One region of the Streptomyces sp. NPDC003035 genome, then DNA from elsewhere that is predicted to be linked to it. Evidence: riboswitches for the same ligand, from Rfam matches in the RefSeq annotation. Region 1 holds a riboswitch; each other region holds the start of a gene.
The links. A riboswitch is a leader RNA that binds a small molecule or an ion and turns the genes downstream of it on or off. The one in region 1 is predicted to bind thiamine pyrophosphate.

Region 1 (7,695 bases):
CTTCGCGGAGATGGCCAGAGCCGCCACATCGGCCGCACTCGCGCGCGGCTATGCCCTGGTCATCCTCCCCGCCACCTCCCGCCATGACGTCTGGTCGAACGTCGCCCTCGACGGCACCATCGTCATCGACCCCTCCGACCACGACCCGGTCGTCACCGAACTCGTCCGGCAGGGCCTTCCCGTCGTCTCCGACGGACGCCCCGCCGGCACTCTCCCGGTGACCGCCTGGGTCGACAACGACCACGAAGCCGCCGTACTCGACCTCCTCGACCATCTCGCCGACGCCGGCGCCCGCCGGATCGGCCTGCTCACCGGCACGACCACCGACACATACACCCGCCTGTCGACCACCGCGTACCTCAACTGGTGCGAGCGGGTCGGACAGGACCCCGTCTACGAGTGCTATCCGGCGCACGATCCGTGCGCGGGCGCCGTCGCGGCCGACCGGCTGCTCGCCCGCCCCGACCGACCCGACGCCGTCTACGGACTCTTCGACCCCAACGGGACCGATCTGCTGGCGGCCGCCCGCCGCTACGGACTGCGCGTCCCGGAGGACCTGCTGCTGGTCTGCTGCAGCGAGTCGACCGTCTACGCCACCACCGAACCGCCCATCACGACGCTCTCGCTCAAACCCCGACGCATCGGCACGGCCGTCGTCCAGCTCCTCATCGACGCCATCGAGGGGAACGACACCGACGGACCGGTCGAGCAGGTCATACCGACCGAACTCATCGTCCGGACGTCCTCTCAGAGGCGTTCGCCGCGCACGACGGTCAGCCCGCCCAGGTCACCCTCGAAGGACTAGCGAAGGACCGGTACGCGCCGGATGCAACGGATGCCCGGATCGGGCCGGGCTCAAACCCGGCCCGGCCCGGCCCCGACCCTGGCCTAGACCTTCTCAATTCGGGCGAAACAACCGGTGAACCCGGAGTGGACCCGGATTCACCACCCCTGGTGCGTCACACAGGCGGACCCTCATTCCTATGATGGGCGCACGACACCGCGGACCACCCCGACCAGGCCGGTCCGCGATGTGCAGGGCATCGCGACGGTGGTGGAGGGGTCGATGACTCAGGGGGCCGGGCAGGAACCCGTGGTGCGCACGGCGACATTGCGTGACTTCCGCGTACCGCCGTACGCCCGGGTACCCGTGCAGGGCCATGCGGGCGAGCCTCCCTCCGAGGCCCCCGGTGGCCCGGTCGGCGCGTCCGTCGGGCCACTCGACCCCACCCTCCACCTCCCTCTGGCCGGCGGCGCGTCCTCCATCGTCGCCGTCGCCACCGGGCACCCCGGCAACGCCTTCCCGGACGGGGACCTGCCCGAGGGCTACACCCCCACCGAGCGTGACCTCCCGGTCATCAACCGGGGAGACACGGTGCAGGTCCGGGTCGACCCGGTCGCGGCTCCTGCCCCCGCGCCGGCCCCGGCAGGCGAAGGTCCCGGGCCGCTCTACGTGGTCGGCGACGTCCACGGCTATCTCGACGAACTCCTCGCCGCCCTGCACGCGCAGGGCCTCATCGACGAGAACGGCTCCTGGGCCGCCGGCAACGCCCGCCTCTGGTTCCTCGGCGACTTCACCGACCGCGGCCCCGACGGCATCGGTGTCATCGATCTCGTCATGCGGTTGTCCGCCGAGGCCGCGGCCGCCGGCGGCTACTGCAAGGCCCTGATGGGCAACCACGAGCTGCTCCTGATCGGCGCCAAGCGCTTCGCCGACACCCCGGTCAACTCCGGGGCCGGCACCGCCACCTTCCAGGCCGCCTGGCTGCTCAACGGCGGCCAGAAGCACGACATGGACCGCCTCCAGGACGTCCACCTGCAGTGGATGTCCCGGCTCGACGCCGTCGTGGAGGAGGACGGGCACCTCCTGGTGCACTCGGACACCACCGCCTACCTCGAGTACGGCAGCACGATCGAGGACGTCAACGAGACCGTCCACGAGATCATCAACCGGAACGACGCCGACGAGGTCTGGGACCTGTTCCGGAAGTTCACCAAGCGCTTCGCCTTCCGCGACGACGCCGGCCCCCAGGCCGTCCAGGAGCTGCTCGCCACCTACGGCGGGCGCCGGATCGTGCACGGTCACAGCCCCATCCCGTACCTCCTCGGACAGGTCGGGACGGAGGACGGTGAGGAGACGTCCGGTCCGGTCGTCGACGGTCCGCATGTGTACGCGGACGGCCTGGCGATCGCCATGGACGGCGGAGTGACCATGGCCGGAAAGTTGCTGGTCGTCCAACTCCCCCTGAACGGCTGACGCATAACCCTGCGCATCCGGGGAAGTCGATTTCGGGAAACCCCCTGTCACCCTGTGCCGTAACCGCAATACCATCGGCTCATCCGTAGCAGGCTCTCCTCCGTTTCCGCCCAACTGCCCGTTCTCCACGGACAATGCGGCCTTACGGAGCATCGGGGGATGCACATGAACGTGGCTCCGCACCTGCTGACCGAGGACCGCGCCGAGTACGAGCGCATCCTCGACGATGCACTGCGTCACGCGCACGACCGTCCGGATCTCGCCGAGATCGGGAAACGGCTCACGTCCGAACAGCTGCGCACGATGGCGCTGAGCGCGACAGCCCTGATCACCGCCGCGGCGGCGGTGGAGTACGACCACTTCGTCAAGGTCCGCGCGGAGGGCCGCTCGTCGAGCGGTACGAGCGTGATGGGCGCCGTTCTCGCGGCGGACGGGGAGGCGGCGGGCGGAGGTCCGGGCGCGGGCATCGTCGCGGTCGTCACGGTCCTCGCCCCGGTGCTCTCTGGCACGGCCGCGGTGATATTCCTGCTGGTCGGAGCCGTTCTCAAGGTGGTTTCCCCCACGCTCGTGTTCGCCGACACGCTGCTGACGGCGGGCTGGTTCTTCGGGGCCGTCGGCGCCGCCGGACTGCTCTGCGCGGCCGTCGGACTCCTCCTGACGGCCCTGCGCAACCGCTCCACGGAAGTGGGCGCCGGGGTCGCGGGCGAGCAGGACGACGAGCTCTCCCGGGCCCGCGACGCCTGGCGCCTCGCCCTGCTGGAACGGGGCATCCTGCCGTTCCTGCGGGAGGCCCTGGCCGACCCCGCCACGCGCCCGGCCCCGCCCCTGCCGCCGCAGCGCACGAACCGCATACCGAAGATCGGCTACAGCGGACCGAACTTCTCGAGCCCGAGCGAGGGCGCCTCGGGCACGCGCCCGAGATTCAGCAGCCCGGACTTCACCGGTCCCGACTTCGGGTCCCCGGAGAGCCGGTCCGCCGAGTGATCCGAACGAACACCGGCGGCGGGCACACGCGGGCCGCCGGGGCCGGGGGCGCCGTGCGCGTCCTGGGCGTCGTGGCGACCCTGGCGCTGCTGACCGCCTGCGGGGGCTTCGCGGGGTCCACCCGTCCGTGCACCTTGATCGGTTCGCCCGCCGGTATCCGGGTGGAGCTTGCTCCGGAACGGGCGGACAGGGCCACCGGTGCGAGACTCACGATCTGCTGGGACGACGTATGTCACCAGCGCACTCTGAGGCTCCGCACGGAAGCGCCGCCGGGCGACCCCGTGATGACGACGGAGAGCGCCGCCGCGGACCACACTCCCGAGCCCGCCAAGTCCATCGGTCTGCCCGGTTTCGCGGTCGTGACGGGCCTCCCCCAGAAGCCGGTACGGGTCACGCTGGTGCTCACGGACCGGCACGGCGCCGCGCTCCTCGACCGGCAGATCACCCTCACACCGAAGCCCACCCACCCCAACGGCCCCTCCTGCTCACCCGGCGGCCCGCAGGCCGGCCTGACGGTCACGAAGGACGGCTCACTGCTCCCCCTCTGAACGACGCACGGGACGCGTCTCTGGTCGCCGACTGTTGTCACGACTAGCGTCGGCTTCTCATCCACACCAGTACCGGGAGACTCATGCACGCCCGCGCACCACGGCTGACGACGACAGCCGTGACAGCTGTCATCGGAGTGTTCATCGCATCAGGGTGTGCCCCGGCGCAGGAGTCGAAGAACGACGGCGTAGCGCCAACCGCCACTCCTTCAGCCAAGGTTCCGGTGACACCCCTGACGGTGGCTCAGCTCAAGACCTTCGCCTTCAAGGACGGAGAAGTCCCGCAAGCCCACGAGCCCATCGAGGTGAGCGAACCGGCGCCCGAGGGCAGCGGGCGCAGCTTCCCGCCCATCTCCGAACCCTCTTGCCGGCCGCTCATCGACGTCCGCTCGGGCGAGGGTTCATTCGCTCATGTCTTCCAGACTTTCAACTGGAAGGAGAACATCATGGGCGGCGGCTCCACACTTGCCTCCTACCAGGCCGGCAAAGCCGAACAGCGCTTCGCGGAACTCAAGCAGGCCCTCGCCACCTGCCGGTCGTACGAGGGCGAGGGCTGGGTCGGGAAGTTCAAGGCGACAGTGAAGACGGAGGCACCGCCGCAGGTCGGCGACGAGGCCGTGGCCTTCCGCGAGATCATCCCCATGGGGCCGGAACAGCCCGGAGACCGGAACGAGCAGTTCATCGTGGTACGCACGGGGAACACCATCGCCACGTTCTCCGAGCTCAGCGTAGGCGCAGGCCTGTCGTTCCCCGCCGAGCTGGTCAGTCGCCAGGTGGAACGGCTGCGGAACGCTCAGCGGCCCTGATCACAGGCGAACGCGACCGGCCGACGACGCCCCCGTAGCCGTCGGCCGGTCACATCCCTCCCCGGTCAGTCCGCCAGCGGCAGGTAGACCCGGTTGCCCGCGGCCGCGAACTCCTTGGACTTCTCTGCCATCCCGGCCTCGATCTCCTCCGACTGGAGGTCGCCGCCGTGCTCGCGCCGGATGTCCTGCGAGATCTTCATCGAGCAGAACTTCGGGCCGCACATCGAGCAGAAGTGCGCGGTCTTCGCGGGCTCCGCCGGCAGCGTCTCGTCGTGGAACTCACGAGCCGTGTCCGGGTCGAGCGCCAGGTTGAACTGGTCCTCCCAGCGGAACTCGAACCGCGCGTCCGACAGCGCGTCGTCCCACTCCTGCGCCCCCGGGTGCCCCTTGGCCAGGTCGGCCGCGTGCGCCGCGATCTTGTACGTGATGACGCCGGTCTTCACGTCGTCGCGGTTCGGCAGGCCCAGGTGCTCCTTGGGCGTGACGTAACAGAGCATCGCCGTGCCCCACCAGGCGATCATGGCGGCGCCGATGCCGGAGGTGATGTGGTCGTACGCCGGAGCGACGTCCGTGGTCAGCGGGCCGAGGGTGTAGAACGGCGCCTCCTCGCAGATCTCCTGCTGGAGGTCGATGTTCTCCTTGATCTTGTGCATCGGGACATGGCCCGGGCCCTCGATCATCGTCTGGACGTTGTGGCGCTTGGCGATCGTGTTGAGCTCGCCGAGCGTCTTCAGCTCCGCGAACTGCGCCGCGTCGTTGGCGTCCGCGATCGAACCGGGGCGCAGACCGTCGCCCAGCGAGTACGTGACGTCGTACGTCGCCAGGATCTCGCAGAGCTCCTCGAAGTTCGTGTAGAGGAAGTTCTCCTTGTGGTGCGCCAGACACCAGGCGGCCATGATCGAACCGCCGCGCGAGACGATGCCGGTCTTGCGACGGGCGGTCAGGGGCACGTACGGCAGCAGTACGCCGGCGTGCACCGTCATGTAGTCGACGCCCTGCTCGGCCTGCTCGATGACCGTGTCCTTGTAGATCTCCCAGGTCAGCTCCTCGGCCTTGCCGTCGACCTTCTCCAGGGCCTGGTAGAGCGGCACGGTGCCGATCGGCACGGGGGAGTTGCGCAGCACCCACTCGCGGGTGGTGTGGATGTTGCGGCCGGTGGAGAGGTCCATGACCGTGTCCGCGCCCCACTTGGTGGCCCAGGTCATCTTCTCCACCTCCTCCTCGATGGAGGAGGTCACGGCGGAGTTGCCGATGTTGGCGTTGACCTTCACCAGGAACCGCTTGCCGATGATCATCGGCTCGATCTCCGGGTGGTTGACGTTCGCCGGGAGCACCGCGCGACCCGCGGCGATCTCCTCCCGTACGACCTCGGGGGAGACGTTCTCGCGGATCGCGACGTACTCCATCTCCGGGGTGATCTCGCCCCGGCGGGCGTACGCGAGCTGCGTCACCGCCTGGCCGTCGCGCCCCCGGCGGGGAAGCCGCGGACGGCCGGGGAAGACCGCGTCGAGGTTCTTCAGCCCACCGCCGCGCGGCGAGGTGTGCTTGATGCCGTCGTCCTCGGGACGGACCGGGCGGCCCGCGTACTCCTCGGTGTCGCCGCGGCCGATGATCCAGTTCTCGCGCAGCGGCGGCAGGCCCCGCCGTACGTCGGTGTCGATGGTGGGGTCGGTGTACGGACCGGACGTGTCGTAGAGCGTCACGTCCTTGCCGTTGGTGAGGTGCACCTGCCGGACGGGCACTCGGAGGTCGGGGCGCGAACCCTCGATGTACCCCTTGTGCCAGCCCGGCTTGCGCTCGTCCTGGCTGGTGGCAGGCGTGCGTGCATCCTGAATGGTCATGAGACCGATCTCCCTACGCCGGCATTACCCGGTAACAGGTTCGGCGGTCGGCGCAGCCTCCTCCCGTACGTACGTCAGTACGCGCGTACGGTGATCAGCGCCCTCTCAGCCCGGTGCTCCGAGCTCCCGCGTGTGCAAAGGTGCCACCACGCTAGCGTCAATCCGGCCGTGCTGAACAGTGGGCCCCCACCGTTCTTGCGATGATCGGTCGGTGACTTCCTCGCAGCAGACCCCAGAACCCGACGGCCACGGCGGACATGGCGGACATGGCGACGCGGGCCACGGGCATGGCCACGCCCACAGCCATGGGCCGGCCGCGCCCGTCTCCCGCCATCTGCGCAGGGTCATCGCCGCGGTGCTGATCCCGTTCGCCACGGCCGTGGTGGTCGGTCTCGCCGTCCTGTGGCCGGGGGGCGCCCCCGAGCACGAGCGCACCGGCGTCGGTTTCGACCGGCAGACCTTCCAGGGCAAGGTCGTCGCGGTCGAGCAGGTCGACTGCAGGGACGTGAACGCCGCCCAGGTCCCACCGACCGGGGACACCTCCACGCCCGAGGGCCGTGAGGCCGTCAACGCCCAGCAGGGGAAGTGCGAGAAGGCGACCATCGAGGTCTCCGACGGCCCCGACAAGGGCCGTACCTTCACGGAGATCGTGCAGCCGGACGCGCCCCGTCAACTGGATCAGGGACAGGGCGTGGTGGTGGCGTACGCCCCCGACGCCCCGCGCGACCTGCAGTATTCGGTGACGGATGTGAACCGCAAGGTTCCGCTGACGGTCCTCGCCCTGATCTTCGCGCTCGCGGTCGTGCTCGTCGGCCGGCTGCGCGGCGTGATGGCGCTGATCTCGCTCGCCGTGAGCTTCCTGATCCTGACCTTCTTCATCCTGCCGGCGATTCTCCAGGGCTCGAATCCGCTGGTGGTCGCGGTGGTCGGGTCCAGCGCGATCATGCTGATCGCGCTCTACATGTGTCACGGCCTGTCGGCCCGTACCTCGGTCGCGGTGCTCGGCACGCTGATCTCACTGCTGCTGATCGGGCTGCTCGGTTCGCTCTTCATCGGCTGGGCGTCGCTCAGCGGCAACACGGACGACAACACGGGTCTGATCCACGGCCTCTACCCGGACATCGACATGTCCGGCCTGCTGCTCGCGGGCATCATCATCGGTTCGCTCGGTGTCCTCGACGACGTGACGGTGACCCAGACCTCGGCGGTGTGGGAGCTCCACCAGGCCGATCCCCGGATGGGCCCCCGTGCGCTGTACC
Region 2 (7,695 bases), on a different contig from region 1:
GCGAACACCGCGAGGTGTTCCAGCTCCTCGCCGGCCTCCATGCCCTTGTCGCGGAGCTGCACGATGTCCACGCCGGAGGAGAGCACGGCGTCGAGGAAGGCGGGCAGGTCTCCCTGGCGCTTGCGGGCGTCCGTGCACAGGTAGAGCCGGGCGTCGGCGAGCTGCTCGCGAGGCGTGGACATGGGTGCTTCCCCCCGTTGGGTGCCGTGGTTCCGCGGGGCCGGCCGGGACCGGCCCCACGGAGCCACCTGTGTGGTGTCTTCGGTACGTCAGACGGCGAGCGCCTGGGCGCGGCGCTTCACCTCCGTGCCGCGATTCTCGCTGAGCGCCTGCGCGGGCGTGCCCGGCAGGGTCGGGTCGGGAGTGAAGAGCCACTCCAGCATCTCTTCGTCGGTGAAGCCGTCGTCCTTCAGGAGGGTCAGGGTCCCGGAGAGGCCCTTGACCACCTTGTCGCCGTCGATGAAGGCGGCCGGCACCTGAAGCGCCTTGTTCTCACCACGGCGTACGGCGATGAGCTGGCCCTCCTTGACCAGCTGCCGCACGCGCGTCACCTCGACATCGAGCATTTCCGCGATGTCGGGGAGGTAGAGCCAGGCGGGGACGAGAGCATCGATTCTTGCGTCAATCTCGGTCACATGGCCAAGCCTGCCATCCCGGACCGACAGTCGGTAGTCGAGCCCTGCCCGACCCGCGAGAACCCCCCTAGGGGGTGTCTAGCCAACTGCCGCCTTCAGGGGGACGGAGGGGTCGGCGGCCTGCGTCGGGTCGACGCGGGTGCCCGATTCGATCAGCTTGCGGCCCTGGGCCAGGTCGCGGGGGCGTCCGACGGCGAGCAGGGCCACCAGGACGCCGTCGCGCAGCCACAGCGCGGACCAGGAGGGTCCTTCCGGGTCGCCGCGCCGGAGCAGCTCCGTGTCGCCCTCGTGGTGTCCGGCGTACTGCACGAAGCGGCCGAACTGCTCGGACCAGAAGTACGGCACCGGGTCGTACGGCCGGGGGACCTCGCCGATGATCTCGGCGGCGACGGTGCGCGGACCCTGGAGCGCGTTGTCCCAGTGGTGGACCAGGAGCCGTCGGCCGTAGCGGGCGGAGGGGAACGAGGCGCAGTCGCCGACGGCGTAGACGTCGGGCAGGGAGGTGCGCAGCCGGTCGTCGGCCGTGACGGAGCCGTCCGCGTCGAGGGCGATGCCGGAGCCGGCGAGCCAGCCGGTGGCGGGCCGGGCGCCGATGCCGACGACGACCGCGTCGGCCGGCAGCCGCCGGCCGTCGGTGAGGACGACCGTGCCGGGTTCGACGCCGGCCACGCGCGCGTGGGTGAGGAGTGCGGCGCCGCTCTCCTCGTACCACTGCGCCATGGGGGCGGTGACCTCGACGGGGAGCGCGCCCGCGAGCGGCCGGTCGGCGGCCTCGACGACGGTGACGGCGCACCCCGCCTCGCGCGCGGCGGTGGCGAACTCGGCGCCGATCCAGCCGGCGCCGACCACCACGATGTCGTGGCGCAGCTCCAGGACGGGCTTGAGGCGGGCGGCGTCGTCGAGGGTGCGCAGCAGATGGACTCCGGGCACGCCCTCGGTGCCGGGCAGGGTGACCGGCTCGGCTCCGGTGGCGAGGACCAGGACGTCGTACGGGACGGGTCCGGCCTCGGTGTCGAGTTCGTGGTCCCCGGCGCGCAGCCCGGTGACGTCGAGACCGAGGCGCAGCTCGATGGAGAGCGCCTCGAAGTCGACGTCGAAGGCGGAGTCCTCGGCCTTGCCGAGGAGGACCGCCTTGGAGAGGGGCGGCCGGTCGTAGGGCTGGTGCGGTTCGGCCCCGATGAGGGTGACCGGTCCGCCGAAGCCCTGTTCGCGCAGGGCGACGGCGGTCTGTACCCCTGCCATGCCGGCGCCCACGATCACGACCCGCTGCTGTGCCTGCTTCTGCTCGCTCACCCGATCACCTTACGCATCTGACATTCCGTCAGGAAGGCAGCTGCTCGACCACACTGGTGCCGGAGCCCTCCTGGGACTCCCATGCCCAGGTCTCCTCCAGCCGAACGCGCCCGTCCGCAAGCTCCACCACGGTCGACACGCAATGCCCCGAAGAGGTGGATCCGTCCTGCTTCAACTGGACGTACCGGAAGTCGAGCCGGTCCCCCGCGCGCGTGCCGACGAGATTCCCGCGGACCACGTCTCCGCCGGCGTACTCGGCCCAGATCCGGCCGCCCTCCTCGTGGTACGTGAACCGGGTGCGTGTACCCACCTGACCGGGGGCCTGGTCGGCGACGGGGGCGAGGACCAGTCCGTCGAGAGAACGTGCCACTGCGGAGGCTCCCTTACTGGGCGTCGGGGGCGGGGGTTAGTCTGACCGTCAACGTAGAGCACTCGCGGGAGCCCGGACGCACCGGGCTGAGAGGGAGGCTGGCCGGCCTCCGACCGTACGAACCTGATCCGGGTCATGCCGGCGAAGGGAGGGGCTGGACGCCCATGTCGCGTACATGCAGCACATCTGACGTTCTCGTCATCGGGGGCGGAATCATCGGTCTGGTCACGGCCTGGCGGGCGGCGCAGCGCGGGCTGCGCACCGCGGTCGTGGACCCCGAGCCGGGCGGCGGGGCCGCCCGGGTGGCGGCCGGGATGCTGGCCGCCGTCACCGAGCTCCACTACGGCGAGGAGACCCTGCTCGCCCTCAACCTCGCCTCCGCGCGCCGCTATCCGGACTTCGTCGCCGAGCTCCAGGACGCCACGGGACACGACGTGGGCTACCGCGCCTGCGGCACGCTCGCCGTCGCGCTCGACGCCGACGACCGGGCGCACCTGCGCGAGCTGCACGCCCTGCAGACCCGCTGCGGTCTGGAGTCGGAGTGGCTCAGCGGGCGCGAGTGCCGCCGTCTGGAGCCGATGCTGGCGCCGGGGGTGCGCGGCGGACTGCGGGTCGACGGCGACCACCAGGTCGATCCGCGCCGGCTCGCGGCCGCGCTGGTCACCGCCTGCGAGCGGGCCGGGGTGGTCTTCCACCGGGCCCTGGCGGAGCGGCTGACGGTGGTACGGGACCGGGCGGCGGGTGTGGTGCTCGCCGACGGCCGCGCGGAGGCCGCGGACCAGGTGGTGCTGGCCGCGGGCAGCCTCAGCGGCCGGCTCGCCGGTGTTCCGGAGGACGTGCTGCCGCCCGTACGCCCCGTGAAGGGGCAGGTGCTGCGGCTGACCGTGCCGCGGGCGTACGCGCCGTTCCTGTCCCGGACCGTGCGGGCCGTCGTGCGCGGCAGCCACGTCTATCTGGTGCCGCGCGAGAACGGCGAGCTGGTGGTCGGCGCGACCAGCGAGGAGCTGGGCTGGGACACCACCGTCACGGCGGGCGGGGTGTACGAGCTGCTGCGCGACGCCCACGAGCTGGTGCCGGGCATCACCGAGCTGCCGCTCACCGAGACTCGGGCGGGTCTGCGCCCCGCCTCCCCGGACAACGCGCCGCTGCTGGGCTCGACCGCGCTGCCGGGGCTCCACCTGGCCACCGGCCACTACCGCAACGGGGTCCTGCTCACCCCCGTCACCGGCGAGGTGATGGCCGAGCTCCTCACCACCGGCGCGCTTCCGGACGAGGCCCGCCCCTTCACCCCCCGCCGCTTCTCCCCCGCTCACGTACGTCAGGAGCAGCCCGCATGAACGTCTCTGTCAACGGCGAGGCGCGCGTCCTCGCCGCCCCCACGACCCTCGACGCCCTCGTCGCCACCCTCTCCGCCGCGCCGTCGGGCGTGGCCGCGGCCGTCAACGAGACCGTCGTGCCGCGCAGCCAGTGGTCCACGACCGTCCTCGGCGAGGGCGACCGGGTCGAGGTCCTCACCGCGGTGCAGGGGGGCTGAGCGCGATGTCCGACGACACGTTCGTCCTCGGCGGTACGGAGTTCTCCTCGCGCCTGATCATGGGCACGGGCGGGGCCCCCAGCCTGGACGTCCTCGAACGCTCGCTGATCGCCAGCGGTACGGAACTGACGACCGTGGCGATGCGACGCCTGGACCCGACGGTGCAGGGCTCCGTCCTCTCCGTCCTGGACCGGCTCGGCATCCGGGTCCTGCCGAACACGGCGGGCTGCTTCACGGCGGGCGAGGCCGTGCTGACGGCGCGTCTCGCGCGGGAGGCGCTGGGCACGGACTGGATCAAGCTGGAGGTCGTCGCCGACGAGCGGACCCTGCTGCCGGACGGAGTGGAGCTGCTGGACGCGGCGGAGACGCTGGTGGACGACGGTTTCACGGTCCTGCCGTACACCAACGACGATCCGGTCCTGGCGCGGAAGCTGGAGGACGTGGGGTGCGCGGCGATCATGCCGCTGGGCTCCCCGATCGGCTCCGGACTCGGGATCCGCAACCCGCACAACTTCCAGCTGATCGTGGAGCGGGCCGGGGTGCCGGTGATCCTCGACGCGGGGGCCGGGACGGCCTCGGACGCGGCCCTGGCGATGGAGCTGGGGTGCGCGGCGGTGATGCTGGCGTCCGCGGTGACCCGCGCGCAGGAGCCGGTGCTGATGGCGGAGGGGATGCGGCACGCGGTGGAGGCGGGCCGCCTGGCATGGCGGGCCGGCCGGATCCCCCGCCGCCACTTCGCCGAGGCCTCGTCCCCGACGGAGGGCCGCGCCGCCCTGGACCCGGAGCGCCCGGCGTTCTGACGACGTGATCTCCCCCACCCCGCCCCTCCCCGAAACCCTGTCGGGGGCGGGTGGGGGGTCCCGGGGCTGCGCCCGGAACCCGCCGCCCACAGGGCCAGTCCCCGGAGCGAGGGGTCCTCGTCACAGGTGCGCTGCAGTCCGGGCGACCCGGCCGAGGAGGGGTGACCGGGCTCGTAAACTCGGGCCCGTGGACACGACCCTCCAGGACCCCCTCGTCGGGCAGCTGCTCGACGAGCGCTACCGCGTCGACGCGCGCATCGCCGTCGGCGGGATGGCCACGGTCTACCGCGCCGTCGACATCCGCCTCGACCGGGTGCTCGCGCTCAAGGTGATGCACCTGGCCCTCGCCACCGACGCCACCTTCGTGGAGCGGTTCATCCGCGAGGCCAAGTCCGTGGCCCGGCTCTCCCACCCCAACGTCGTCGGGGTCTTCGACCAGGGCGCGGACGGCGCGTACGTCTACCTCGCCATGGAGTACGTCGCCGGGTGCACGCTGCGCGACGTGCTGCGCGAGCGCGGGGCGCTCCAGCCCCGCGCGGCGCTGGACATCCTGGAGCCGGTGCTCGCCGCCCTGGGAGCCGCGCACCGGGCCGGGTTCGTGCACCGGGACATGAAGCCGGAGAACGTGCTGATAGGGGACGACGGCCGGGTCAAGGTCGCCGACTTCGGTCTCGTACGGGCCGTCGGCTCGGCCACGAACACCACCGGCTCCGTCCTCGGCACCGTGTCGTACCTCGCCCCCGAGCAGATCGAGCACGGCACCGCGGACACCCGCGCCGACGTGTACGCCTGCGGTGTCGTCCTGTACGAGATGCTGACCGGCGGCAAGCCGCACTCCGGTGACACCCCGGCACAGGTCCTCTACCGCCACCTGAACACCGACGTCCCGGCCCCGTCCGCCGCCGTGCCCGGGCTCGCCCTCGAACTGGACGAGCTGGTGGCGAGCGCCACGGCCCGCAACCCCGACGTCCGGCCGCACGACGCCGTCGCGCTCCTGGCCCTGACCCGGGACGCCCGCGCCGCCCTCGGGGACGAGCAGCTGGACGCCGTACCGCCGCAGGCGCGCCCGGAGGACCGTACGGGCTCCGAGGACCTGACCAGCGTCATCCCCAAGGTCCTGCCGCCGTCAGCGCAGCCGGTGCAGCACACGAGCCGGCTGGCCGTGCCGCCGCCCGACCTCCCGCCGGAGTCCCGGCGCGCTCCGCGCCGGCCCCGCGGCCCCTTGCTCGTCCTCGCCGCCGTCCTGGTCGCACTCGGGCTCGGGGCGGGTGTCTGGTACATCAATTCCGGCCAGTTCACCCGCGTACCGGCCGTCCTCGGCCAGACCGAGGCGAAGGCCACGAAGCGGCTCACGGACGCGGGTCTCGACGTCGGCGCGACGAAGCGCGCCTTCAGCGACGTGTACGAACGGGGCACGGTCATGGCCACCGACCCCGCCTCCGGCGAACGGATCCGGGGCAACGGCACGGTCACGCTCACGATCTCCCGCGGCCCCGAGATCGTGAAGGTCCCGAACCTCAAGGGGAAGCCGCTGGCGGAGGCCAAGCGGCTCCTGGCGAAGGAGGGCCTGGCCCCCGGCGTCATCACGACCGCGTTCAGCGAGGACGTCGCGCAGGGCGCCGTGATCAGCTCCGACCCGGAGCCCGGCACCGAGCGCAGCCCGGACTCGGCCGTGGCCCTCGTGGTGAGCAAGGGCGTCCCGATCGAGGTCCCGAACGTGGCCGGCACGTCGGTGGCCGAGGCCACGAGCACGCTGCAGGAGGCCGGGCTCACGGTGGAGATCGCGACCGAGCGGATCCACTCCCCCCAGGCGGCCGGCACGGTCGCGGCCCAGTCCCTCGCGGAGGGCAGCCGCGCCGCGAAGGGCGACCGGATCGTCCTCACCCCCTCCAAGGGCCCGCGGATGATCGAGGTCCCCGACGTCGTGGGCGAGTCCACCGCGGCCGCACGCGCGAAGCTGGAGGGCGCGGGCTTCGAGGTGAAGGTCGAGAAGACCTTCCCCTACCTCGGCGACACGGTCTCGGGCCAGTCCACCGACGGCGGCTCCACCGCCCCCGAGGGCTCCACCATCACCATCACGATCAAGGGACTGTAAGAACTCATGCGCAACCCCGTCGGCGGCCATGTCCCCGTGGCCGGCGGCCTCGCCTCGACCGGTCTCGCCTACGCCCGCGAGCTGGGCGCGGAGACCGTGCAGGTCTTCGTCGCCAACCCGCGCGGCTGGGCCACTCCCCTCGGCAACCCGGCCCAGGACGAGCTGTTCCGCGCCGCGTGCGAGGCCGAGTCCCTGTCGGCCTGGGTCCACGCCCCGTATCTGATCAACTTCGGCTCCCACACCGAGGCGACCGTCGAGCGGTCCGTCGACTCGCTGCGGCACTCGCTGCGCCGCGGCCGGGAGATCGGGGCGAAGGGTGTGGTGGTCCACACCGGTTCGGCGACCGGCGGCCGGCCGCGGGCGGAGGCACTGGCGCAGATACGGGAGCGGATGCGGCCGCTGCTCGACGAGCTGACGCACCCGGACGACCCGTTCCTGCTGCTTGAGTCGACGGCCGGGCAGGGGTTCTCGCTCTGCTCGCGTGCCGAGGACTTCGGCCCGTACTTCGACGCGCTGGACCGCCATCCGAAGCTCGGTATCTGCCTGGACACCTGTCACATCTTCGCCGCGGGCCATGACCTGACCGGTCCGTACGGCATGGCTCAGACGCTCGACCGGCTGGTCGAGGTCGTCGGCGAGGGACGGCTGAAGCTGATCCACGCCAACGACTCCAAGGACGTCGTCGGCGCGCACAAGGACCGGCACGCGAACATCGGCGCGGGCCACATCGGCGAGGACCCGTTCCGGGAACTCATGAGGCACCACGCCACCGACGGCGTACCGTTGATCATCGAGACCCCGGGCGGGAAGGAAGGGCACGCGGCGGACGTGGAGCGGCTGAAGAAGCTCAGGGAGTGAGATTCCCATTGAGTAATACCCCCAGGGGGTATACGGTTCTGGTGTAGCAGGAACCGCGACCGACGTTGGGGGCTCCCATGCAGCACGAAGCGCACACGCCTCACCACCAC
Region 3 (7,695 bases), on a different contig from region 1:
TCCAGCTGGCCGAGCGGCTCGTCCAGCATGAGGAGCCTCGGCCGGGGGGCGAGCGCGCGGGCGAGCGCCACGCGCTGCTGCTCGCCGCCGGAGAGCGAGGCGACGGCCCGCCGCCCGGCTCCGGGCAGCCCGACGAGCTCCAGCAGCTCCGCCACACGCCGGTCGCGGTCCGCCTTCCCCATCCGTGCCGCGCCGGGCTCGCCCGGGCCGGGGGCTCGCATCCGCAGTCCGAAGGCGACGTTGCCGCCGACGTCCCGCTGCGGGAAGAGCTGGTGGTCCTGGAACATCAGCCCGACGCCGCGCCGGTGCACCGGCACCCCGGTCTGGTCGCTGCCGTCGAGGATCACCCGGCCCTCGTCCAGGCGCTGCAGTCCGGCGACGACCCGCAGCAGTGTGGACTTTCCGCTGCCGCTCGGCCCGAGCACGCACACGATCTCGTGCTCGGCGACCTCCAGGTCCACCGAGTCGAGGACGGCCCGCGCCCCGAACCGTACGGTCGCGTCCTTGAGCGTCAGCATCAGAACTCCCCGGAGGTCCGGTCGGTGCGGAGGCGTTCGAGGAGCAGCAGGGCCACCGCGCACACCACCATCAGGATCGTCGAGAGGGCCATGGCCTGGCCGTAGTTGAGGTCGCCGGGCCGGCCGAGCAGCCGGGCGACGGCGACCGGCAGCGTCGGGGTGTCGGGCCGGGCGATGAAGACGGTCGCGCCGAACTCCCCGAGCGACACGGCGAAGGCGAATCCGGCGGCGATGAGCAGGGCCCGCCGTACCAGCGGCAGATCGACCTCGCGCCAGGCCCGCAGCGGCGAGGCGCCGAGGACGGCCGCCGCCTCCCGCAGCCGCTCGTCGACGGCCCGCAGGACGGGCAGCATCGTCCGTACGACGAAGGGGACACCGACCAGGGCCTGGGCGAGCGGGACGAGGATCCAGCTCGCCCGCAGGTCGAACGGCGGCTCGTCGAGCGTGATCAGGAAGCCGAAGCCCACCGTCACCGCCGACACCCCGAGCGGCAGCATCAGCAGCGCGTCGAAGCCGCGCACGAGCCGCCCGGCCCGCCGGGTGAGGGCCGCCGCCGCCAGTCCGCCGATCACCAGGGCGATGCCGGTGGCGACGAGGGCGTACCGGAGTGAGTTCCCGATCGTGTCGAGAAGGGGCACGAGGAAGGTGCCGGAGGGGTCCGTGGAGCGCAGGGCCCGGTAGTAGTCGAGCCCGTAGCCGTCGGGCGTGGCGAGGGACCGTTCGACGAGGACGCCGAGCGGCAGCACGATCAGCAGGGCGACGGACAGCAGGACGACGCCGAACAGCCCCCACTGGCCGGCGCCCCGGGGACGGCGCGCGGTCTGCTCGGGCACGACCAGCTTCAGCGCCGTCTCGCGCCGGCGCACGGTCCGGGCGTGCACGGCGAGGACGACGCCCACGGCGCCGAACTGCACCATGGTGAGGACGGCGGCCGTCGTCAGGTCGAAGCGGTCGACCGTCTGCCGGTAGATCTCCGTCTCCAGGGTGGAGTACGTGGAGCCGCCGAGGATCTGGACGACGGCGAAGGAGCTCGCGGTGAACAGGAAGACCATCAGCGCGGCCGCGGCGACGGAGGGGGCGAGCGCCGGCAGGGTCACGGTGCGCCAGGCGGTCCAGCGGGAGGCGCCGAGGACCCTGGCCGCCTCCTCCTGGCGGGGGTCGAGCTGCGCCCACAGGCCGCCGACGGTGCGGACGACGACGGCGTAGTTGAAGAAGACATGGGCGAGGAGGATCGCCCAGACGGTGGTGTCGAGGCGGACCCCCCACCACTCGTCGAGGAGCCCGCCCCGTCCGACGAGCGCCAGGAAGGCGGTGCCGACCATGACGGTCGGCATGACGAAGGGCACGGTGACGACGGCGCGCAGCAGCCCCTTGCCGGGGAAGTCGAGGCGCGCGAAGACGTACGCGCCGGGCAGCGCGATGAGCAGCGTCAGCCCGGTGGAGGCGAGTGCCTGCCAGAGCGTGAACCAGAGGACGTCGAGGATCTCCGGCCGGCTCAGCGTCTCGCCGAAGCGGCCGAACCGCCACGCGCCGTCGACGCGCAGCCCGCGCTCGACGATCGAGGCGACGGGCCAGGCGAAGAAGAGCGCGAAGAAGGCGACGGGCACGACCATCAGGCCGAGCCGCGCCGCGCTTCCCCTGCGGTCGGGAACTACTTCAGAACGAGCGACGACCACTGCTGGATCCACTGGTCGCGCTTCTCGGCGATCTTGGCGGGTGCCATGGTCTGCGGCTTGTCGACGACGACACCGTGCTTCGTGAAGAGCTCGGGCAGGGTGGCGTCCTCGACGACCGGGTTGACGAACATCTGCAGCGGCATGTCGTCCTGGAACTTCTTGGAGATCAGGAAGTCGATCAGCGCCTTGCCGCCCTCGGTGTTCTTCGCCCCGTTCAGCAGTCCGGCGAACTCGGTCTGCCGGAAGCAGGTGCCGGTGGAGACCCCGGTGGGGGCGTCCTTGGGCTGCGGCTCGGAGTAGAGGACCTCGACGGGCGGGCTGGAGGCGTACGAGACGACCAGCGGCCGGTCGCCCTTGGCCTTCTTGCCGCCGGCGGAGCCGGAGAACTCCTGGTTGTAGGCGAGCTCCCAGCTGTCGACGGTCTTCACGCCGTTGGCCTTGAGCTTCTTCCAGTAGTCCTGCCAGCCCTCGTCGCCGTACTGCGCGGCGGTGCCGAGCAGGAAGCCGAGGCCCGGGGAGGACCGCTCGGGGTTCTCGACGACGAGCAGGTTCTTGTACTGCGGCTTCGCCAGGTCGTCGAAGGTCTGCGGCGGCGCGAGCTTCTTGTCGGCGAAGAACTTCTTGTCGTAGTTGACGCAGATGTCACCGGAGTCGATCGGGGTGACCCGGTGCTCCTTGTCGAGCCGGAGCTCGGCGGGGATCCGGTCCAGGCCCTTCGCCTCGTACGGGACGAAGATCCCGTTGTCGAGGGCGCGGGAGAGCAGGGTGTTGTCGACGCCGAAGAACACGTCGCCCTGCGGGGAGCCCTTGGTCAGGATCTCCTTGTTGACGGCCTCGCCGGCGTCGCCGCTCTTGAGGACCTTGACCTGGAAGCCGGTCTGCTTCGTGAACTCCGCCAGGACCTCCTTGGAGGCGTTGAAGGAGTCGTGGCTGACGAGCGTGACGGTCTTGTCCGCGCCCGTCGTCGCGCCCTTGTCACCGGATCCGCCGCACGCGGCGAGGGTGGTGACGCCCAGCGCGGCGGCGATCGCCGCCGCGGCCATCTTCTTGGTGCTCACTGAAAATTCCTCCTGGGTATGACCAGGAAGAGACGCGGCCCTGCCCACCGGAAGGCGGGCAGGGCGCAACAGCTCGAGTTACGACCGAACTTCCTACCCAGAATGACCTGGGCGAGGTTCAGAGGGTCTGCGGTCCTACGGTGACCGCACTCTCAGCGCTGTGGCGCTCCCCTGTCGGAATATGGAGATGTGTTCGAGCACAGAGTACAAGGTCAGCGTTCGGACGCCGCCAGCTGTCCACAGGCACCGTCGATCTCCTGACCGCGGGTGTCACGGACGGTGACGGGGACGCCGTGGGAGGCGATCGCCTCGACGAACGCCTTCTCGTCCTCGGGACGGGAGGCGGTCCACTTCGAGCCCGGGGTCGGGTTCAGCGGGATCAGGTTGACGTGCACGCGCTTGCCCTTGAGCAGCCGCCCGAGGAGGTCGCCGCGCCAGGCCTGGTCGTTGATGTCCCGGATGAGGGCGTACTCGATGGAGATCCGGCGGCCGGACTTCTCGGCGTACTCCCAGGCCGCGTCGAGGACCTCGCGGACCTTCCAGCGCGTGTTGACGGGCACGAGGGTGTCGCGCAGCTCGTCGTCGGGCGCGTGCAGCGAGACGGCGAGCCGGCACTTGAAGCCCTCGTCGGCGAAGCGCAGCATCGCGGGCACGAGACCGACCGTGGAGACGGTGATCCCGCGCTGCGAGAGCCCGAGCCCGTCCGGCTCGGGGTCGGTCAGCCGGCGGATGGCTCCGACGACCCGCTTGTAGTTGGCCAGCGGCTCACCCATGCCCATGAAGACGATGTTGCTGAGCCGCGCGGGCCCTCCGGGCACCTCGCCGTCGCGCAGGGCGCGCATCCCGTCGACGATCTGGTGCACGATCTCGGCCGTCGACAGGTTCCGGTCGAGCCCGGCCTGTCCGGTGGCGCAGAACGGGCAGTTCATCCCGCATCCGGCCTGCGAGGAGATGCACATGGTGACCCGGTCCGGGTAACGCATGAGGACGGACTCGACGAGCGTGCCGTCGTGCAGCTTCCACAGGGTCTTACGGGTGGTGTCGTCGTCGCACGAGATGTGCCGGACCACGGACATCAGGTCGGGCAGCAGCTCGCCCTGCAGCTTCTCGCGGGAGGCGGCGGGGATGTCGGTCCACTCGGCGGGGTCGTGGGCGTACCGCGCGAAGTAGTGCGTGGACAGCTGCTTGGCGCGGAACGGCTTCTCGCCGATCGCGGCGACGGCCTCCTTGCGCTCGGCGGGCGTGAGGTCGGCGAGGTGCCGCGGCGGCTTCTTGGCTCCGCGGGGCGCGACGAAAGTGAGTTCTCCGGGCTTGGGCATGGTGCTACCAGTGTCGCAGACGCGCGCGCGTGACCCAGGGCACAAGCCCCGCGCGGGGCACGGACGTACGTGAGCCCCCGGAGCGGTAACTCCGAGGGCTCGGTTCGGGCCGTTCTCTTGGAAGGGAACACGACCCGATGTACACCATCGCTGCGCCTGGGGCCGATGTTACGACTCCGCTCGATCGCCGCTCAGGGCCGCGAGCACGTGATCCAGCTCGTGCGGCATCACCGGGGCTCCCAGTCCGTCACGGAAGGGTCTGTCACCAGCCGTCCCCGCAGCCACCGCCCCGGGAGCGGTCCGCCTCGCCTCCCGGGCCGAGCGGGCCCGTGGGCGTGAGGGCGCGCTCGTCGAGGCGGGACAGGACGTGCCGGGCGCGGTGCGCGACCAGCGAGGGCAGCAGGGGGCGGACCGACGGAACGAGGCGGATCCAGGGCGGGAGGCCCAGGAGGGGGCGGCGGCGCTCGATCCCCGTGGCCAGCCGCTCGCCGACCCCGTCGAGGGCGTGCACCCGCGAGGCGCCCCAGGGCATGTGGAGCCGTACCTCGCGCATCACCCGGTGGTCCTCGGCCGCCCGGATCATGTCGGTGTCGGTCCAGCTCAGGCGCGCCACACCGACCGCCACGCCCCGGTGCGCGACCTCCGCGCGCAGGGCGTGCGCGAACGCCTCGACTCCGGCCTTGGACGCTCCGTACGCCGTCATCATCGGCGCCGGGGCCAGCGCCGCGAGTGAGGAGATCTGCAGGTAGTAGCCGCGGGTGGCCAGCAGGGCGGGCAGGAAGACGCGGGCGGTGACGGCGCTGCCGACGAGGTTGACCTCGACGACCCGGCGCCAGGTGACGAGGTCGGTGCGGTCGAACGGTCCGCCCGCGGCGATGCCGGCGTTGGCGACGACGACCGACGCGGGCCCCAGCCGCCGTTCGACCTCCCCGGCCACGGCCGTCATCCGCCGCTCGTCGGTCACGTCGGCCGGCCAGAAGTGGGCGGTGGCGCCGGCCTCCCGGCAGCGGGCGGCCACCCGGGCGAGCTCGCCCTCCTCGTGGCCCAGGACGGCCACGCGCGCCCCCCGGCGGGCGACGGCCAGGGCGACCTGCTCCCCCACACCGCGCGCGGCACCCGTGACGACCGCCGTACGGCCGCGCAGTGGTGAAGCTCCCGTCATGGGTCCACGGTAGGCACAGGGACGGATGGACCGCGCGGGATCGGGAACCCGCACGCCCGGAGCCCGTACGCCCCGAACCCGTACGTCCGAGACGACCGGCGTCCCGGACGACTTCTCGACGTGGGAGGACCCCATGGCCGTACGACACCAGCTCATCCGCCGGAGCCCCGAGGACGTCTGGGCCGTCCTCGCGGATCCCTCGCGCTACAGCGAGTGGGTGGTGGGCACCTCCGACTCGGAGCCTCTGGACGGCGACTGGCCCCAGGTCGGGTCCCGGCTGCGGTACACGGTCCGGCTCGGCCCGTGGTCGGGTCACGGCGAGACGATCGTGCGCCGCTGCGAGCCGGGGGCCGAACTGGAGCTGGAGGCCGTCGCCCAAGGCATCGGAACTGCCCGGATCGCGCTCGTCGTGAGCCCGTGGGGCGAGGAGACGCTGGTCATCTGTGACGAGCACCCGCTGCGCGGCCTGGGCGGCCGCTGGCACAACACCCTGTCCGACTCCCTGATCGAGCTCCGGCACCGGGGCATGCTCGCCCGGCTCGCCCGGACCGTGGAGAACCGACAGGGCGAGGACCGGACGGGCAGGACGGGCGGGGCCTCGCCGACCCGGGTGGTGTGACCCGTGCCGGACGCCGTGGTGATCGGAGCCGGCCCCAACGGGCTGGTCGCCGCCAATCTCCTCGCGGACGCGGGGTGGAGCGTGGAGGTCCTGGAGGAGCAGCCCGAGCCGGGGGGTGCGGTCCGCAGCGACCGCGGCGTCCACCCCGACTACGTCAGTGACGTCTTCAGCGCCTTCTATCCGCTGGCCGCCGCCTCCCCCGTGCTCGCCCGCCTCGATCTGGAACGCCACGGCCTGCGCTGGAGTCACGCCCCGCGGGTCCTGGCGCATCCGCTGCCGGACGGGCGGTGCGCGGTCCTCTCACGCGACCTGGAGGCGACCGCGGCGGGACTCGACGATTTCGCGGCGGGCGACGGCGAGGCCTGGCGGGGCATGTACGCCCTGTGGGAGCGGCTCGGCGGGGACATCGTGCGGGCTCTGTTCACCCCCTTCCCGCCCGTCCTGCCGGCGCTGCGTCTCGCCACCCGGCTGCGGCCGTCGACCGGGCTGCGGCTGGCGAGGAACCTGTCCCTGCCGGTACGCCGTCTGGGCGAGGAGGAGTTCGACGGGGAGGCGGGGCGGTTGCTGCTGGCGGGCAACGCGCTCCACGCCGACCTGGCCCCCGAGGCGGCGGGCAGCGGAGGTTTCGGCTGGCTGATGTCCATGCTCGGCCAGAGCCACGGGTTCCCCGTACCGGTGGGCGGGGCCGGGGCCCTGACCGCGACTCTGGTACGCCGCCTGGCGGGCCGCGGTGGTGCCGTGCGATGCGGAGAACGGGTCGTGTCGGTCGTCGTACGGGAGGGCAGGGCGGTCGCGGTCCGTACGGCCGGCGGGGAGGAGGTGCCCGCGCGCCGGGCCGTCCTCGCCGACGTCTCGGCACCGGCGCTCTTCGGCCGACTGGTCGCCCCCGAGCACCTGCCCGACCGGCTGCTGCGCGATCTGCGGCGCTTCCAGTGGGACTTCGCCACCTTCAAGGTCGACTGGGCGCTCGACTCCCCCGTGCCGTGGACGGCCGATGCCGCGGCCACGGCAGGCACCGTCCATCTGGCCGACGGGGTGGACGGGCTGACCCGCTTCGCCGCGCAGATCGCCACGGAGTACGTCCCCGAGGAACCGTTCGCCCTCTTCGGCCAGATGACCACCTCGGATCCGGTGCGGTCACCCGCCGGTACGGAGTCGGCGTGGGCGTACACCCACCTGCCCCAGCGCATCCGCGGCGACGCGGGACCCGACGGCATCACCGGCGTCTGGGACACGCGGGAGCGTGAGGCGATGGCGTACCGCGTCGAGGCGCAGGTGGAGCGCTACGCCCCCGGCTTCCGTGACCGCATCCGCGCCCGGCGGATCCTCGCCCCGCCGACGCT

Region 2: linked by a shared signal. The riboswitch ahead of thiO (glycine oxidase ThiO) and the one ahead of thiC (phosphomethylpyrimidine synthase ThiC) in region 1 are both predicted to bind thiamine pyrophosphate.
Region 3: linked by a shared signal. The riboswitch ahead of ACFYV5_RS06670 (thiamine ABC transporter substrate-binding protein) and the one ahead of thiC (phosphomethylpyrimidine synthase ThiC) in region 1 are both predicted to bind thiamine pyrophosphate.

The regions. Positions count from the first base shown of each region.
Region 1 covers NZ_JBIAPJ010000004.1:500,737-508,431, reverse strand. The annotation lists gene ACFYV5_RS15545 (LacI family DNA-binding transcriptional regulator) at 1-805, shown strand, start outside; gene ACFYV5_RS15540 (metallophosphoesterase) at 1,067-2,257, shown strand; gene ACFYV5_RS15535 (hypothetical protein) at 2,417-3,241, shown strand; gene ACFYV5_RS15530 (hypothetical protein) at 3,238-3,789, shown strand; gene ACFYV5_RS15525 (hypothetical protein) at 3,873-4,595, shown strand; gene thiC (phosphomethylpyrimidine synthase ThiC) at 4,661-6,436, opposite strand; TPP riboswitch at 6,430-6,576, opposite strand; gene ACFYV5_RS15515 (YibE/F family protein) at 6,648-7,695, shown strand, end outside.
Region 2 covers NZ_JBIAPJ010000008.1:375,400-383,094, forward strand. The annotation lists gene thiE (thiamine phosphate synthase) at 1-182, opposite strand, end outside; gene ACFYV5_RS26455 (Rv2175c family DNA-binding protein) at 270-635, opposite strand; gene ACFYV5_RS26460 (NAD(P)/FAD-dependent oxidoreductase) at 714-1,928, opposite strand; gene ACFYV5_RS26465 (hypothetical protein) at 1,957-2,298, opposite strand; TPP riboswitch at 2,353-2,465, shown strand; gene thiO (glycine oxidase ThiO) at 2,463-3,635, shown strand; gene thiS (sulfur carrier protein ThiS) at 3,632-3,832, shown strand; gene ACFYV5_RS26480 (thiazole synthase) at 3,838-4,632, shown strand; gene pknB (Stk1 family PASTA domain-containing Ser/Thr kinase) at 4,820-6,727, shown strand; gene ACFYV5_RS26490 (deoxyribonuclease IV) at 6,734-7,585, shown strand; gene ACFYV5_RS26495 (DUF4396 domain-containing protein) at 7,663-7,695, shown strand, end outside.
Region 3 covers NZ_JBIAPJ010000002.1:98,244-105,938, forward strand. The annotation lists gene ACFYV5_RS06660 (ABC transporter ATP-binding protein) at 1-518, opposite strand, end outside; gene ACFYV5_RS06665 (iron ABC transporter permease) at 518-2,131, opposite strand; gene ACFYV5_RS06670 (thiamine ABC transporter substrate-binding protein) at 2,170-3,237, opposite strand; TPP riboswitch at 3,325-3,435, opposite strand; gene rlmN (23S rRNA (adenine(2503)-C(2))-methyltransferase RlmN) at 3,465-4,571, opposite strand; gene ACFYV5_RS06680 (SDR family oxidoreductase) at 4,834-5,733, opposite strand; gene ACFYV5_RS06685 (SRPBCC family protein) at 5,867-6,352, shown strand; gene ACFYV5_RS06690 (phytoene desaturase family protein) at 6,356-7,695, shown strand, end outside.